DNA from 4 places in the Bradyrhizobium sp. 17 genome. Region 1 is predicted to be linked to each of the others. Evidence: predicted binding sites of a transcription regulator. Region 1 holds the regulator's gene; each other region holds the start of a gene.

The links. The regulator LexA, encoded in region 1, represses DNA repair genes until DNA is damaged. The targets are predictions, from matches to a motif close to TGTTCNNNNTGTGTTCNG.
Region 2: IVB13_RS13910 (ribonuclease T2) is a predicted target of LexA. The motif match lies at 1,332-1,349, and genes of this name have one in related genera.
Region 3: recA (recombinase RecA) is a predicted target of LexA. The motif match lies at 1,404-1,421, and genes of this name have one in related genera.
Region 4: IVB13_RS25240 (ATP-dependent Clp protease adaptor ClpS) is a predicted target of LexA. The motif match lies at 1,361-1,378, and genes of this name have one in related genera.

Annotation. Positions count from the first base shown of each region.
Region 1 is NZ_JADPJQ010000012.1:216,831-220,290, forward strand. Features, by position in the region: gene glp (gephyrin-like molybdotransferase Glp) at 1-1,153, shown strand, start outside; gene lexA (transcriptional repressor LexA) at 1,330-2,031, shown strand; gene IVB13_RS02285 (hypothetical protein) at 2,525-2,959, shown strand; partial or broken gene IVB13_RS02290 (ComEC/Rec2 family competence protein) at 3,098-3,460, opposite strand, start outside.
Region 2 is NZ_JADPJQ010000073.1:36,624-40,083, forward strand. Features, by position in the region: gene rlmJ (23S rRNA (adenine(2030)-N(6))-methyltransferase RlmJ) at 1-540, opposite strand, end outside; gene IVB13_RS13910 (ribonuclease T2) at 593-1,285, opposite strand; gene IVB13_RS13915 (hypothetical protein) at 1,405-1,869, opposite strand; gene IVB13_RS13920 (hypothetical protein) at 2,052-2,345, shown strand; partial or broken gene IVB13_RS13925 (DUF3617 family protein) at 2,389-2,917, shown strand; gene IVB13_RS13930 (ATP-binding protein) at 3,087-3,460, opposite strand, start outside.
Region 3 is NZ_JADPJQ010000124.1:195,655-199,114, forward strand. Features, by position in the region: gene IVB13_RS31030 (DUF2798 domain-containing protein) at 185-442, shown strand; gene IVB13_RS31035 (hypothetical protein) at 1,069-1,236, opposite strand; gene recA (recombinase RecA) at 1,496-2,584, shown strand; gene IVB13_RS31045 (hypothetical protein) at 2,688-3,059, shown strand; gene IVB13_RS31050 (hypothetical protein) at 3,156-3,460, shown strand, end outside.
Region 4 is NZ_JADPJQ010000117.1:56,191-59,650, forward strand. Features, by position in the region: gene IVB13_RS25240 (ATP-dependent Clp protease adaptor ClpS) at 1-1,327, opposite strand, end outside; gene IVB13_RS25245 (MarR family winged helix-turn-helix transcriptional regulator) at 1,537-2,004, shown strand; gene IVB13_RS25250 (enoyl-CoA hydratase) at 2,022-2,792, shown strand; gene IVB13_RS25255 (methyl-accepting chemotaxis protein) at 2,926-3,460, shown strand, end outside.

The DNA of each region.
Region 1 (3,460 bases):
GCCGGAAGAAATGATTTCCCTCGACGAGGCCTACCATCGCGTGCTCGCGCGTGACGTCGTGGCGCGGCGCACGCAGCCGCCGCAAGCGATGTCGGCGATGGACGGCTACGCGGTGCGCGCGGCCGATGCCGCGACGATCGATTCGGAGCTCACCGTCATCGGCGAAGTCGCAGCGGGCCGACCGTTCGAGGGGACGGTCGGAGCCGGCGAGGCCGTGCGGATCTTCACCGGCGGCGTCGTTCCCTTTGGCGCGGACGCCGTCGTGATCCAGGAGGACACGGTCGCCGCCGGCAAGCGCATCACGATCAAGGAAGCCGCGATCGCCGGCCGGCACATCCGCCCCGCCGGCGTCGATTTCCGCGAGGGCGACGTGCTCCTGCGCAAGGGAAGCCGTCTGACCGAGCGAGACCTCGCGCTCGCCGCCGGGATGAATCATCCGCACCTTGCCGTTGTCAGGCGTCCGAAGGTCGCGATTCTCGCCACCGGCGACGAGCTGGTGATGCCGGGCACCACGCCCGGCCACGGCCAGATCGTCTATTCCAACGGCTACGCCCTGCACGCGCTCGCCCGCAGCGAGGGCGCCGAGACCATCGACCTCGGTATTGCCGCCGACACGCTCGAGGCCACCACCGCCGGCATCCGCCGCGCCCGCGAGAGCGGCGCCGACGTCCTGATCACGACCGGCGGCGCATCGGTCGGCGACCACGATCTGGTCCAGCAGGCACTGCGGGACGAAGGCATCGCGATGGCGTTCTGGAAGATCGCGATGCGGCCAGGCAAGCCGATGATGCACGGGCGACTCGGCGCAATGGGTGTGATCGGCCTGCCGGGCAATCCCGTATCGTCCTACGTGTGCGCTTTCCTGTTCATGGTGCCGCTGATTCGCGCCCTGTCGGGCCGTTCAGTGATTCACCATCGCCGTGAACGCGCCGTGCTCGGCCGCGACGTCGGCGCCAACGACCAGCGCGAGGACTATCTGCGCGCGCATCTTGAGGAGCGTGACGATGGCACACGCGTCGTTGTTCCCGTCAATCATCAGGACTCTTCGCTGCTTGCGAATCTCGCTGCAGCACAGGTACTTCTCGTCCGCGCACCATTCGCGCCGAAGGCCGAAGCCGGCACGGCTTGCGAAGTGTTGCGGCTCCCCGTCTGAGCGCCCCCGCAACGCGCGTTCCGCGCACTTTGCTCTGTTCACGGTAAATTAAGCAGTTGCGGAACATGTATCGAACATATAGTGTCTGTTCATGATTTGTTTCGAGCATGCAGCGGCTTATGGCCGAATTCAGCGTCTCGGAATCGGACGACATCAACCGGGGGACTTTGGTCGAGATGTTAACGCGCAAACAATACGAGCTTCTGCGGTTCATCAGTGAACGTCTGAAGGAAAGCGGCGTGCCGCCCTCCTTCGACGAGATGAAGGATGCGCTCGATCTGCGCTCGAAGTCGGGCATCCATCGCCTGATCACGGCGCTCGAGGAGCGTGGCTTCATCCGACGCCTGCCCAACCGCGCCCGTGCGATTGAAGTCATCAAGCTGCCGGAGCTCCAGGCAGCCGCTGGCAGCCGCCGCGGCTTCACGCCGAGCGTCATCGAGGGCAATCTCGGCAAGGTGCGTGCGAGCGCGAGCCTGCCCGCTGACGAGGGCGAACGTCTCGTCGCGGTGCCGGTGATGGGCCGCATCGCGGCCGGCACGCCGATCGAGGCGTTGCAGACCCGCAGCCATACTATCAGCGTACCGCCTGACATGCTCGGCTCGGGCGAGCATTACGCGCTGGAAGTGCGCGGCGACTCGATGGTCGAAGCCGGCATTCTCGACGGCGACATGGCCCTGATCCAGCGCAACGAGAGCGCCGATACCGGCGACATCGTGGTGGCGCTGATCGACGACGAGGAAGCGACGCTGAAGCGCTTCCGCCGTCGCGGCGCCTCGATCGCGCTCGAGCCCGCCAACGCGGCCTATGAGGTCCGCATCCTGCCGCCCAACCGGGTGAAGATTCAGGGCAAGCTGATCGGGCTTTACCGGAAGTACTGATACCGGGAGTCTTTCTATCGGCAGTACTTCATATCGGAAGCACTTCATGCCGGAGGTGCTTGGCGCCTCGCGCGCTTCCGATCGGCATCGCCGGTCAGAGATTGGAGCGGATCATCGTCCGCTCCGGCTGGATAGCCTTTCTGGTTCTGCACAGACTATCCGGCCCCTCCTCCAACGCTGGCTCCTCGCCACGCCGACGAAGCAGCACCGCTTCAAGCAGCACCGCTTCGCGGCTCGGTTGTTCGAGGAAACAGCGACCAGCGGTCAAGTTCGGCCGTTGCAGCCAAGTTGGCAATGTTCGCGTACGCGCCTCCCGAATGCATCGCGGCGAGCTTTGTTCCTATTGAATTCGGGAAAGATAATGTGATCGCGGCTTGCGGAAGCCAGCCGCAGATTTGCCCACAACCAAGCAGAGCGTTCGTGCTTCCACTCTGATAGAGGCCTGCGCCTCGATAAGAGACGCGGGTTGCTATCCCAGCATGAGGAGCACCCGATGTGTGACTACAGCCTACATGCCGTCGCGTCGCGCCCCGCCGAAGTCGGCGAGACGATCGTCACGACAAGCTTCCGCGGCACCTCGACGCGCGGCTTCGCCTCTGCAGCCGATCCGTCTGTTGCCGTCTGCCTGCTGCCGGGGACGGAGCTCGCCTTCGCCGACGACGTCCGCTACGACAATCGCTGGATCTGGACGCGCACCATCAATTCCCGCGTGGGCAAGTTCGGCAAGATCGATCCGCACGTTCCCGACCGCCATCATGATGCGATCGAATTCCCCGACGGCAAATACGTGCTGGTGACGCAGCTCGTCGAAGGCCAGCGCGCGACGGTGCTGCAACTGCCGGTGACTCAGTCGGTCACCGAGCGCGAGCACAAGGCGCAGATCACCGCCGACAGGCAGCCGACCGTCACGCACCTGCCGATCGGCTGACAGAGCCGCCCTCCGGCTACGAAGTCGGAGGTCAGGATTGAATCGCCATCGCCGGCCGTGGCCGGCGAGATGGTGTGGTTTGCACCCCGCGAATCCGAACGGACGCACCGAACCACTGCGTTGCTCCGCACCATCAGATCAATCGTCGGCTTGCAGGTCGGTGTCCGCCGGCGTTGCGTCCTTGATGCGAGGCGCGGTCGACTTTGCCGTCGAAATCACCCTCGCCGGCGCCGGCCGGCAACCAGGGGCGGCTCGTGCCTCTCGCCCTCACTGCCTGAACCACAAAACCGTCACCACGCTGCGTCAGCGCCAGCGCGCTTTGGCTGGCGAGCCGCTGCCGATCGACCACCATCGCCGCGCAATCGGGCGGCGCGGGACGTGTCGTCACCACCAGGGCGGCCCGACTGCAATCGTCTGCGAGAGCGTCGACGCGCAGTGCCAGCGCGACCAGCCTCCCGTCGGCCAGTGGCGTCACGCAGCCGGATTCGTCGCAGGACACGC
Region 2 (3,460 bases), on a different contig from region 1:
CTCTGCGAGCTTTTCGAACTCGTCCTTTGCCTCGAAGGGCGGGTCGATCAGAACGAGCCCACGCCGTTCCTTCGGCGGCACGAAAGCCGGCAGCGCCATCCAGCCGTCGAGGTCGACCACGCGGGCCTGTTCGTCGCGGCGCAGTACGCCGATCAGCGCCTTGCGCGCCTTCGGCTCGAGCTCGCAGAGCAAGAGGCGGTCCTGCGGCCTCAGCAGGCCGCGTGCGATCAGCGGCGAGCCCGGATAGGCCTTGAGCTCGCCCTTCGGATTGAAGGCGCGGACGATGTCGAGATAGGGCTTGGTCAGCGCCATGGCGTCGTTCGACAACCGCGCCTGCATCAGCCGCGCAATGCCCGTCAGCCACTCGCCGCCCCGGCGCGCTTCGTCGCTTTCGAGATCGTAGAGGCCAGCGCCGGCATGGGTGTCGATGACGCGGAACGCACCCGGCTTGTCCTGGAGATAGGTGATGATGCGCGTCAGCACGATGTGCTTGATGACATCGGCGAAGTTGCCGGCATGGAAGGCGTGGCGGTAATTCATGCAAGAGCACTACGCCACGTGACGGCCCGAGCAAAGAGGCACGACGCCTGGGCTAGCCACCCCGGATCGGCGGCATCGTCACCTGGTCGCGGCGGCAGGCGCGGCGGTCGATCTCCTCGCAGGCGCGGAATTGCAGGTCCTTGCTGAGGCAGATGCGGACTTCCGATAGCCGCGTCCGGTTGCAGGTGATCGAGACGGCGGCATTGCTGAGGCCCGGATTGGCCTTGATGAAGGCTTCCTCCACCTCCGCCGGCGCCACGGTCTTGGCCTGCGACAAATCGAGATATTCGGCTGGAATCTTGATCGCGGCGCGCGCCTTGCGGATCGTCTCGAAATAGCTGCGGTCAGCGAGCCCCGAGCAGGTGCCGTGCTTGTCCCACTCATTGAAGATCAGCCCCGGCGCCGGCATCAGATCGAGCATGGAGGAGACGATACTGCGGTTCAGCCGCGGCGAGGGCCGCTGGCAATATTCCGGAAATCCGTTCTCATATTGCGGCCACAGACCATGCACCACGAAAGCGTAGGGCCGTCCGCTGCACTGGGTCTGCGAGCGGCCGCCGCGCTCCGCCGCCTCCTCGCAGAAAGAGGGCGACCAAGACAGTGACAGCACATAAAAATCGAATTCGCCGGGCGTGTTCTGCCGCTTGTCCTGGGCCTTTGCGCCATCGGCCAGCGCAGCCAGCCCGGCCGCAAGCGTCAGCGAGATCATCAGGCGGGAGAACGAATGCAATCTGGAATGAAACATGGCGACGCCCCTCAACTAGACTGTGCAGGCAAGCCTAGCAGGCGATAAGAACATTTCAAGAACAAAATGCGGGCGACCGTCGTTCGGCCGCCTGATCGGTCCGGATCAGAACGTTTCAATTACTGTTTGGCGGCGCGGCAGGCCGGGTTGTAGGCCCAGTTGCGGTCGAGCCCGACCACGCACCATTCGACGCCTTGGCCGTAGCCGGCGAAGCCGCCATCCTCGACGATCGAGAAATGCACCTTGCGCATCTTGCCGTCCGTGAGCATGGCCTCGCCGGTGCAATAGCGGCGCGGGATGTTGTCGGATGCCCAAGGCCGGAACGCGGTCTCGTGAACGGCGGCGAAGCCGGTGATCTTCAACGAAGAATTCCAGAACGCGCTTTCTTTCTCCCAGAACTGGGTCGCGATCGTCGGCAGCGCCCTGTCGCACTCGGAGACGTTGCCGTCATAGCGCGGCCCGCTCAGCCAGAAATTCAGCTCCAGCGGATTGGCGGCCCTGGCCTCGCCGAGCGACAGCGCCCCGAACAGGAGGCCGAGCACGGCGGCAAAGCGGAGCGATTTCAGGAAGGTCGAGGCGCGCATGGATGATCCAGACAGCATGATCTGCAAGGGTCGGACGGTGCCGTGAAGGCCGCAGGAGGTCAAGTGCAGCGCGGCAACACTTGCCGACGAGTTGACCGCAATGCTGCGTTGGACCGGCCATCCGTTCTTTCCACCGCCGCGCCGACACCGTAAACTGCCGCCAACCAATCGGAGTGACGGGAATGCGAATCATTGCGGCCGCGGGCCTACTTGCCTTGGGTATGTTGGCGAGCCAGTCGGCGCGCGCCGATCTCCTTCCGGTGCCTCCGTTCAAGGGCAACGACACCGGCGGCATCATCGCCTATTCGATGGCAACCCAGGTCGATGCGCGGCAGGTCGCGGTCGATCACTGCGCGCGCTATGGCAAAGTCGCCAAATTCCTGGCGGTGCAGGCCTATGAGGGCGGCTACATCTCGTTCTCCTGCCGCTGGGTGCCCTATGGCGCCGCCGACCAGCCGATCCGCACGCTCTACTGAGGCGCTTTCGCACGCCGCTACCTCTCAGCCGGGAACTTCCCACATGACGCGCAAACTCGCTTTGCTCGGCTCCGCCCTTTGCCTCGTGTTGTCGGCAGGCAGCGCTCGCGCTGACGACCTGCCGGTGCGTAAGGCGGGGCTTTGGGAATTGAAGATGGTCCGGACCGGCACGCCGGTGCCCGAGATGACCATGCAGCACTGCACCGACGAGACCGTCGAAGGAAATGAACAACAACGTCTCGCCGATGGCCAAGCAGATCTGCGCCAAGCAGGACATCAAGAAGACCGCGACCGGCTATGTCAGCGATTCCGAGTGCAATGTCGCCGGCATCAGCACGACTTCGCATGCTGAGATCACCGGCGATTTCAATTCGGCCTATACGGTGAAGACGTCGTCGCACGCGCAAGGCGGCGCCGCCGGCGCGGCAGGCCGCGACACGACCATGCAGCTCGAAGCGAAATGGCTGGGAGCCTGCAAGCCGGACCAGAAGCCCGGCGACATCGTGATGCCCGGCGGCTTCAAGATGAACGTGCGTGACATGGACAAGCTGAAGGCGCTGCTGCCGAAGTAAGGCTCTTCCCCTCTCCCCTTGTGGGAGAGGGTGGCTCGCCGCGCAGCGGCGAGACGGGTGAGGGGTTTGTCTCCGCGTGTGACTCTTTTCGCTTTGAATTCGCGGAGAGAGACCCCTCATCCGGCGCTTCGCGCCACCTTCTCCCACAGGGGGAGAAGGGAAGAGGCAGCTACACCGGTATCCGCACGCTCGCCCTTAATCCGCCCATCGGACTGTCGCCAAGCGTGATGTCGCCGCCGTGCGAGCGGGCGATGTCGCGGGCGATCGCGAGGCCAAGACCTGTGCCGCCTTCATCCTGGTTGCGGGCGTTGTCCAGCCGCAGGAACGGCTTGAACACCTCTTCGCGCAGATGGGCGGGAATGCCCGGCCCGTCATCGTCCACCGTCACCGTCAAATAACGGTGATCGCGCTGGCCGGTGATGGCGATGCTCTTGCCGTAGCGGGCGGCGTTGGTGACGAGGTTGGCGAGGCAGCGCTTGAATGAGGCCGGCTTCACCGTGACCACGGGCAGCCCGTTGAACGCAACGGTCGCCGTGTGGCCGT
Region 3 (3,460 bases), on a different contig from region 1:
GCACGCGCTCCGGAACATACGAAATCGAAATTCGAAAGACGCCGGCCGCGCGCGTCGGCGCGAGACCTCATGCCCGTGGTTCTCCGGCCAAGAACAGAGTTCCGAGAATGGGTAAGGGCGCCTTCCGGAACGCGGCGGCATGTGCCTTGCTTGGCCCGATGCGGCTAAGCAACATGGACGCGTCATGCCGGGCATTCCCCGCCGCTATTCTCATTTCGTGTTCGGAATCATCCAGTCCGGACTGACCTCGCTGATCGCCGCGGGCATCGCCAGCGTTCCCGCAGGGAACGCGCTGGACTTCCTGGCGCACTGGATGGTGTCGTGGCTGATCGCATGGGCGGCGATGCTGCCGATCGTGCTGCTCGCAGCGCCGGCGATCCGCGCCTTCTCGCTGCGGCTGACGCAGGAGGAGGGCGGTTCGCAAACCGGCCGGCCGGCGTGAAAATCGGAATGAAAAAACCCCGCTTGGGAGAACCAAGCGGGGAGAAGGTTATTGGAGGCTGAGGTGCTGGGCTGCAACACCATAGCCGGGCGACCCTAGCCGGTTCAGCTTACGACAGCCTGACAAGGCCCAATGATGGCAGCAAAAGCCGGAGCGCGGGGGCCGCAGACTGGCCCCGCACCGGTCCCAATTTCGACATCCGTTCGCACAACTCAGGACACAACCGCAGGCGAGATTTCGCGGCGACGGTGCTGCCATGGGGGAAAACGTGGCGTGCCGGCAACGGGGTGGCATCATGGACAACGTAGAGCGGTCATTCGCCGCCGCGACGGCGGCTGGCTTCGTCGTGCTGGTAATCGGCATCGGGTTGCTGGTTCTGCTGTAGGCGCTGTTGGGTGCGGGAGATGGCTCCGAGGGTGGAAAGGCCCGTGCGCGCCTTTCAAAAACGCGAAAACAACCCCATGCACAGTAGTGTGCCTACAAATTTCCCCGTCCAGTCAATGGCTTACTGGTGAGTATTTAGATACCATATCGGCTCGGATTCGCCTTTCACGGCTATCCGAATCCCGATTCCTGAGATCAACGGGCGGCCGCTCCGGCACCGTCGCCAGCGCGGTCCCAGCGGCCTAATGAACCTTGATCGCGTCCAGCGGCAAACGGAGTTCGGCGGCACGCTCTTCGCGATCTTTCTTGCGGAACTCGTTTTCCTTACGCTCGAACTTGCTCAGCTCCTCCCGCGCCGCCTCGAGCAGCGGAGTGCGCCGGGCCGTATCGTGATGCGTGTTGTTCGTCATGACTGAAGTCCCCAGAGTTGCGGTATCGTCCAAGAGGCTATCCAGGAGAAGGCCGCAGACCGCGAAAGGTTCGGTGCCGGACGATTGCGGAATTCTGACGGCGCACAGCGCATCCGTCTTTGATGCGCGTCAAGCAGCCAAAATCGCAAAAGAACATATTGCGAACCTAGAACAAATAGGGTACATTGTTTTTATCGCCGCGCCACCTCGCCAATCGTTTGTCCCTCACGCGAATCCTCGTCATAAGGAGCACGACCCGATGTCCACCACTGCCCTGCGTATCGTCGAAGGATCCTCCATGGACAAGAGTAAAGCTCTCGCCGCCGCGCTCTCCCAGATCGAGCGTCAGTTCGGCAAGGGCTCGGTGATGAAGCTCGGCAAGAACGACCGTTCGATGGATGTCGAGGCGGTCTCTTCGGGCTCGTTGGGGCTCGATATCGCGCTCGGGATCGGCGGCCTGCCGAAGGGGCGCGTCGTGGAGATCTACGGGCCGGAATCCTCGGGCAAGACCACGCTGGCGCTGCACACGGTGGCGGAAGGGCAGAAGAAGGGCGGCATCTGCGCCTTTATCGACGCCGAGCACGCGCTCGACCCGGTCTATGCGCGCAAGCTGGGCGTCAATATCGACGAACTCCTGATCTCCCAGCCGGACACCGGCGAGCAGGCGCTGGAAATCTGCGACACGCTGGTGCGCTCCGGCGCGGTCGACGTGCTGGTGATCGATTCGGTCGCGGCGCTGGTGCCGAAGGCCGAGCTCGAGGGCGAGATGGGCGATGCGCTGCCGGGTCTGCAGGCGCGTCTGATGAGCCAGGCGCTGCGCAAGCTGACTGCGTCCATCAACAAGTCCAATACGATGGTGATCTTCATCAACCAGATCCGCATGAAGATCGGCGTGATGTACGGCTCGCCCGAAACGACTACCGGCGGCAATGCGCTGAAATTCTATGCCTCCGTCCGCCTCGACATCCGCCGCATCGGCGCGATCAAGGAGCGTGACGAAGTGGTCGGCAACACCACGCGCGTCAAGGTCGTCAAGAACAAGCTGGCGCCGCCGTTCAAGCAGGTCGAGTTCGACATCATGTACGGCGAGGGCGTCTCCAAGATGGGCGAGATCCTCGATCTCGGCGTCAAGGCCGGCATCGTCGAAAAATCCGGCGCCTGGTTCTCCTATGACAGCCAGCGTCTTGGCCAGGGCCGCGAGAATTCGAAAGCGTTCCTGAAGGCTAACCCCGACATCACCGCCAAGATCGAGACCTCGATCCGCCAGAACTCCGGCCTGATCGCCGAGCAGATTCTGGCCGGCAGCCCCGAGCGTGACGCCGACGGCGAGGAGCCGGCGGACGAGTAAGCTTCAACAGTAAAGTTTTTCGCGAGGAGCGGGCGCTGAGGACGTTGAGTTGCCGACGTCTTCGGCGCCTGTTTCGTTTGGCGTGGGGGCACCGGGTGGTGCGATGAAGCGTCTGATCTTGACCAGTTCGTCCGGAGGCCAGCTCGCACGATCCGGGTTGGCGGAGCTTGTCATCTCATCCTCGTTTCACTTTGAGTGGGGACCGCTGCCCTCGCCCGAGAAGCTCGCAGCCTATTTCGCGCCGCGTTCGGCGAATCTCGGGCCTGGTGATCATTGGTCTGATTGGGGCATCCGGTGGCGCAAGAGCATCAAGGATCGCAAAGACTTGTCCCTTGCGGACTTCTGCGAGCAATATGACGTGGTTGAACTTTGGTTCGACCCAGCTCCCCGGGATCAATTGCAGCTCGTCTGCCTGCTGGACCACCTCAGCTCCTGCTCCTCGCTGGTGCCAAAGCTTCGACTTCGACTTGTCTGATCCGAGCTGACGACAGCACACGGTGAGGATCTCGCTGCGTCCGAGCCGCACATTCATGCCGTGCCTGTTAGGGCCCAGGAGTTCGAGACTGCCCGGTTGGCGTGGTCGGCCTACCACGCGATGACCCCTGAGGCGTGCGTCGATCTCCTTCACCAGGATCTCAGTGCATTGCTGATGCTGCGCCCGGCCTTGCTCGATCTCTTGGCAGAACTGCCGTCGCCTTTCACGGGTCTCGGTGCGACCGAGATGCGATTTCTGGAGCTCCTTGCCAGAGGGTTTGCAAACACGAATGCGTTGTTTCACCTGCGCTCGCAACGGCGCACATATGGGTTCGGAGAATTTGAGTTGGGTTCGTTGCTCGAGGGGCTCGCGCTCGGCCCCAAGCCCGTAGTGGCCGGGTT
Region 4 (3,460 bases), on a different contig from region 1:
GCCCGTCCATCTCGTTGAGCAGCTTGTTCAGCATGGATTCCTCACACGGCCCCATGTCATCGCGGTCGCGGGCGATGAGATCGACATCCTCGATCACCACCATCGACGGCTGGAGCAACCGTGCCAGGCTCATATAGGCGCCGAGCAGACCGATCTGCTCGGCCGTGATGATCAGCGTCGTATGCCCGGGCAAATGCGTTGCGAGATAACGGATCGTGTGGGTCTTGCCAGTGCCCGGCGGCCCGTACAGCAAGATGCCTTTGCGTGTCGATTGACCCAGCCGGCGCAATTGGTCTCGGGTGTTGACGAAGGTCAGAACGTTGCGATCGAGCAGCCGCAGGGTCTGCTCCGGCAGGATCACCTCGTCGCGCGCGACCTGCGGCAAGCGATGCACCGTGATGCCGCGCGAGCGACCGCGATAGTCGGAATCGGCATCGAGCGACAGGATCTTGCCGCGATAGGTCCGCGCAGCCTGTACGGCTTCTTCCAATTCACTGAAGCATTGCTGGACGAGAGCCGCGCCTGCGGAACCTGAGGGTACCAGGATTTCGATCCGAATTCCGGGCTCGCGACTGTATTCGCGGTGTGCGCAGAGCAAAACCGCATAGCGGAGATGATCCTGCTCACACAGCCACAGCCCGTTATCCAGACACTTGACCGGGCTCTTCTCGCCTACGTCGACGTCGGAATATTGCAGCGGGGCAATCGCGATCGCATAGCGGCCCTCCTTGAGCAGTCGTGGAATCGACAGCGTTTCGTAGCGCTGCTCCTCGTTCAGTCCCACCAGCCGGATGGCCTTGCCGAAGAGCCGGTCGACGGCGGCCTGGAGATCGACCCGCATGTGGCCGGGAAATTGGCGGATCGTGGTCACGAGTTTGCTGCGCGCAGTGCTGGCAAGGTGCCAATCGAGAATGTCGCATGCAAAGTCGAAATTCTCCTCTCGCTCGTTCGAGGGCTCATCCGCCGCACGCATGCATTCGCTGCACAGCCAGACCGTGCGGCTGCCGATACGAACGTCGGTCTGTCCCTCAGGCTTGCCACAGAGTTCGCAAGGACTCTTGACCGCCTCTAGCGTGACCTGCAGTTGGTGGCCGGCCAATTCGATGGATTGTTGCGCAGATTTGAAAAGGGCTTCGGCAACCGATTGCGGGTAAGGTCCGCAAACCGCTTTTTCCTTCTGCTCGATCTGGGTGATCAGCGCGGTCGCTTCACGGTCTGATTTGCCGAAAACCTGCCGAAGCAGATCCATCACGAATTGGTCCGGCGTATCATCGTCATTATGAATTATGAGCTGGGTCGGCTGGTTCTCGCCACGCATACTGTTCATCACGAAAGGCCTCCGGGACAATCTATGATTGAATAGAACGAATAGAGAACATAAAGGGAAGCGGCCGTCAAGCGTGACGGCGGCGGCTAATTGCGATTGGTGGGTGAGGTCCTGGTGCGCCGGGGCGGCCCTGTTCCTCGACGACTGCCGCGGCACATGTCCAGCTGCCGTCCTTTGACAATCTGATCCGCCTCGATTATCTATTTCGCATGCGAAATAAAGACGAGGGCGCGAGACACCATCGGTTGATCTACCTGTTGAGCGTGGCGCAGCGGCGCGTGCAGCGCTGGATGGCGGCGCAGCCTTCGAGCGAGGTCACGCCGGCGCAAGCGGGGCTGCTGTTCATCCTCGGCAAGCAGAACGGCGTCCTGATGGGTGAGGTGGGCGCGGCGCTCGACATGGGGCCAGCCGGCATCTCGGGGCTGGTCGACCGTACGGCGGCGGCTAAACTGGTCGAGCGGCGCGCGGATCACGAGGATGGTCGCGCCTGGCGCGTCTGGCTGACGCCGAAGGGGCGGACGGCACTGGCGCAGGCGAAGGCCAGCGCGGCACGGGTCAACGCGGCGTTGACGGACGGATTCACCAGTGCGGAGATCGATATCGTCGCGCGCTGGCTGACCAGCATTCAGGACAAGTTTCCAAGACAGCTTTCAACAGAGCTTTCTAGAGATCCATAGGAATAGAGGAGAGACCCATGACCGAGCACGTCCGGATCCGGAACGACGGCGGAATTCTCACGCTCACGCTGGCACGCCCCGACAAGAAGAATGCGCTGACGGATGCGATGTACGGCAAGCTCGCCGATGCCATCGAATCAGCCGAGCACGATCCGTCGGTCCGCGTGATCCTGATCCGCGGCGAAGGCGACATGTTTACCGCCGGCAACGATGTCGGCGAGTTCGCGGCGGTCGCGGCGGGCAAGTCGGAAGGAAGCCGCAACGTCGTGCGCTTCATCCAGTCGCTGGCGCGCTGCTCCCGGCCCTTGGTGGCCGCGGTGCAGGGCCGCGCCGTCGGCGTCGGCACCACGATGCTGCTGCATTGCGACCTCGTCGTGCTTGCCGCCAACGCGCAATTGTCGACGCCCTTCGTCAGCCTCGCACTGGTGCCGGAAGCAGCTTCCAGCCTGCTGATGCCGGCGCGCATCGGCTATGCGCGGGCCTACGAGATGTTCGCGCTGGGCGAGACGGTGCCGGCCAAATCCGCGCTGGAATGGGGGCTCGCCAACCGCGTCGTGCCGCTCGACAAGCTCGATGCCGAGGCGCTCGCGCTGGCGCAGCGTCTTGCCCGTCAGCCGGCCGGCGCACTCACCGCCACCAAGAAGCTGATGCGCAACGGCGAGACGCTGGTCGCGCAGATGAATGCCGAAGGCGAGCAGTTCGGGCTGCGCCTGCGCACCGCTGAGGCGCGCGAGGCCTTCACGGCGTTCGCGGAACGCCGCCCGCCGGATTTCACCAAGGTTGCGTGATATCCGGGACTGCGCTGAGGCTCGTCGGGCCGGAAACTCACGCCCATTCGATTAAAACCTTAACGGAACATTGGCATGTCGCGGGCAAGGTGGCGCTCGAAAGAATAGGCCCCCGACCCAGGCCCCCGACACCATGGCAATGTTTAAGAAATCGGTAAGTTCGCTCCTTCTGACCTTGATGGCCCTGCTGGCTGCGGGTGCGCTGGCCTCCACGGCGATCCAGATGGTTGGGGCGTTCGGCCGCTATAGCGACAGCCTCGAGACCGCGCGGCTTGCCGCGGCCGACAAGGCGATCTTCCATGGCGTGCTGGCGCTGCGCAACAATCGCGGCGATGCCCAGAGCGCGATCCTCGGCGAGGATGATCCGCGAGCAAAACTCGAGGCGGCGGAGAAGGCCGAGCAGGGCGGCTATGACGCCATCGGCGCCGCGCTCGCCACCGTCGATTTCGCCCGCCGCGACGAACTCGCTGGCACATTGAAGCAGGGCTGGAGCGCCGCCGCGCCGCAGTTCCAGCTGTTCTACGACGAGGCCAAGCGCCCGCGCGCGGAGCGCAAGATCGAGCGCACCAACTCCTGGTATGATGGCGTCACCAAGGTGATCGAAACGGCCAACCTCGCTTCCACCGCGGTGTCGAACCGCGCCTGGATGGACGACCCCTTCATCGCCC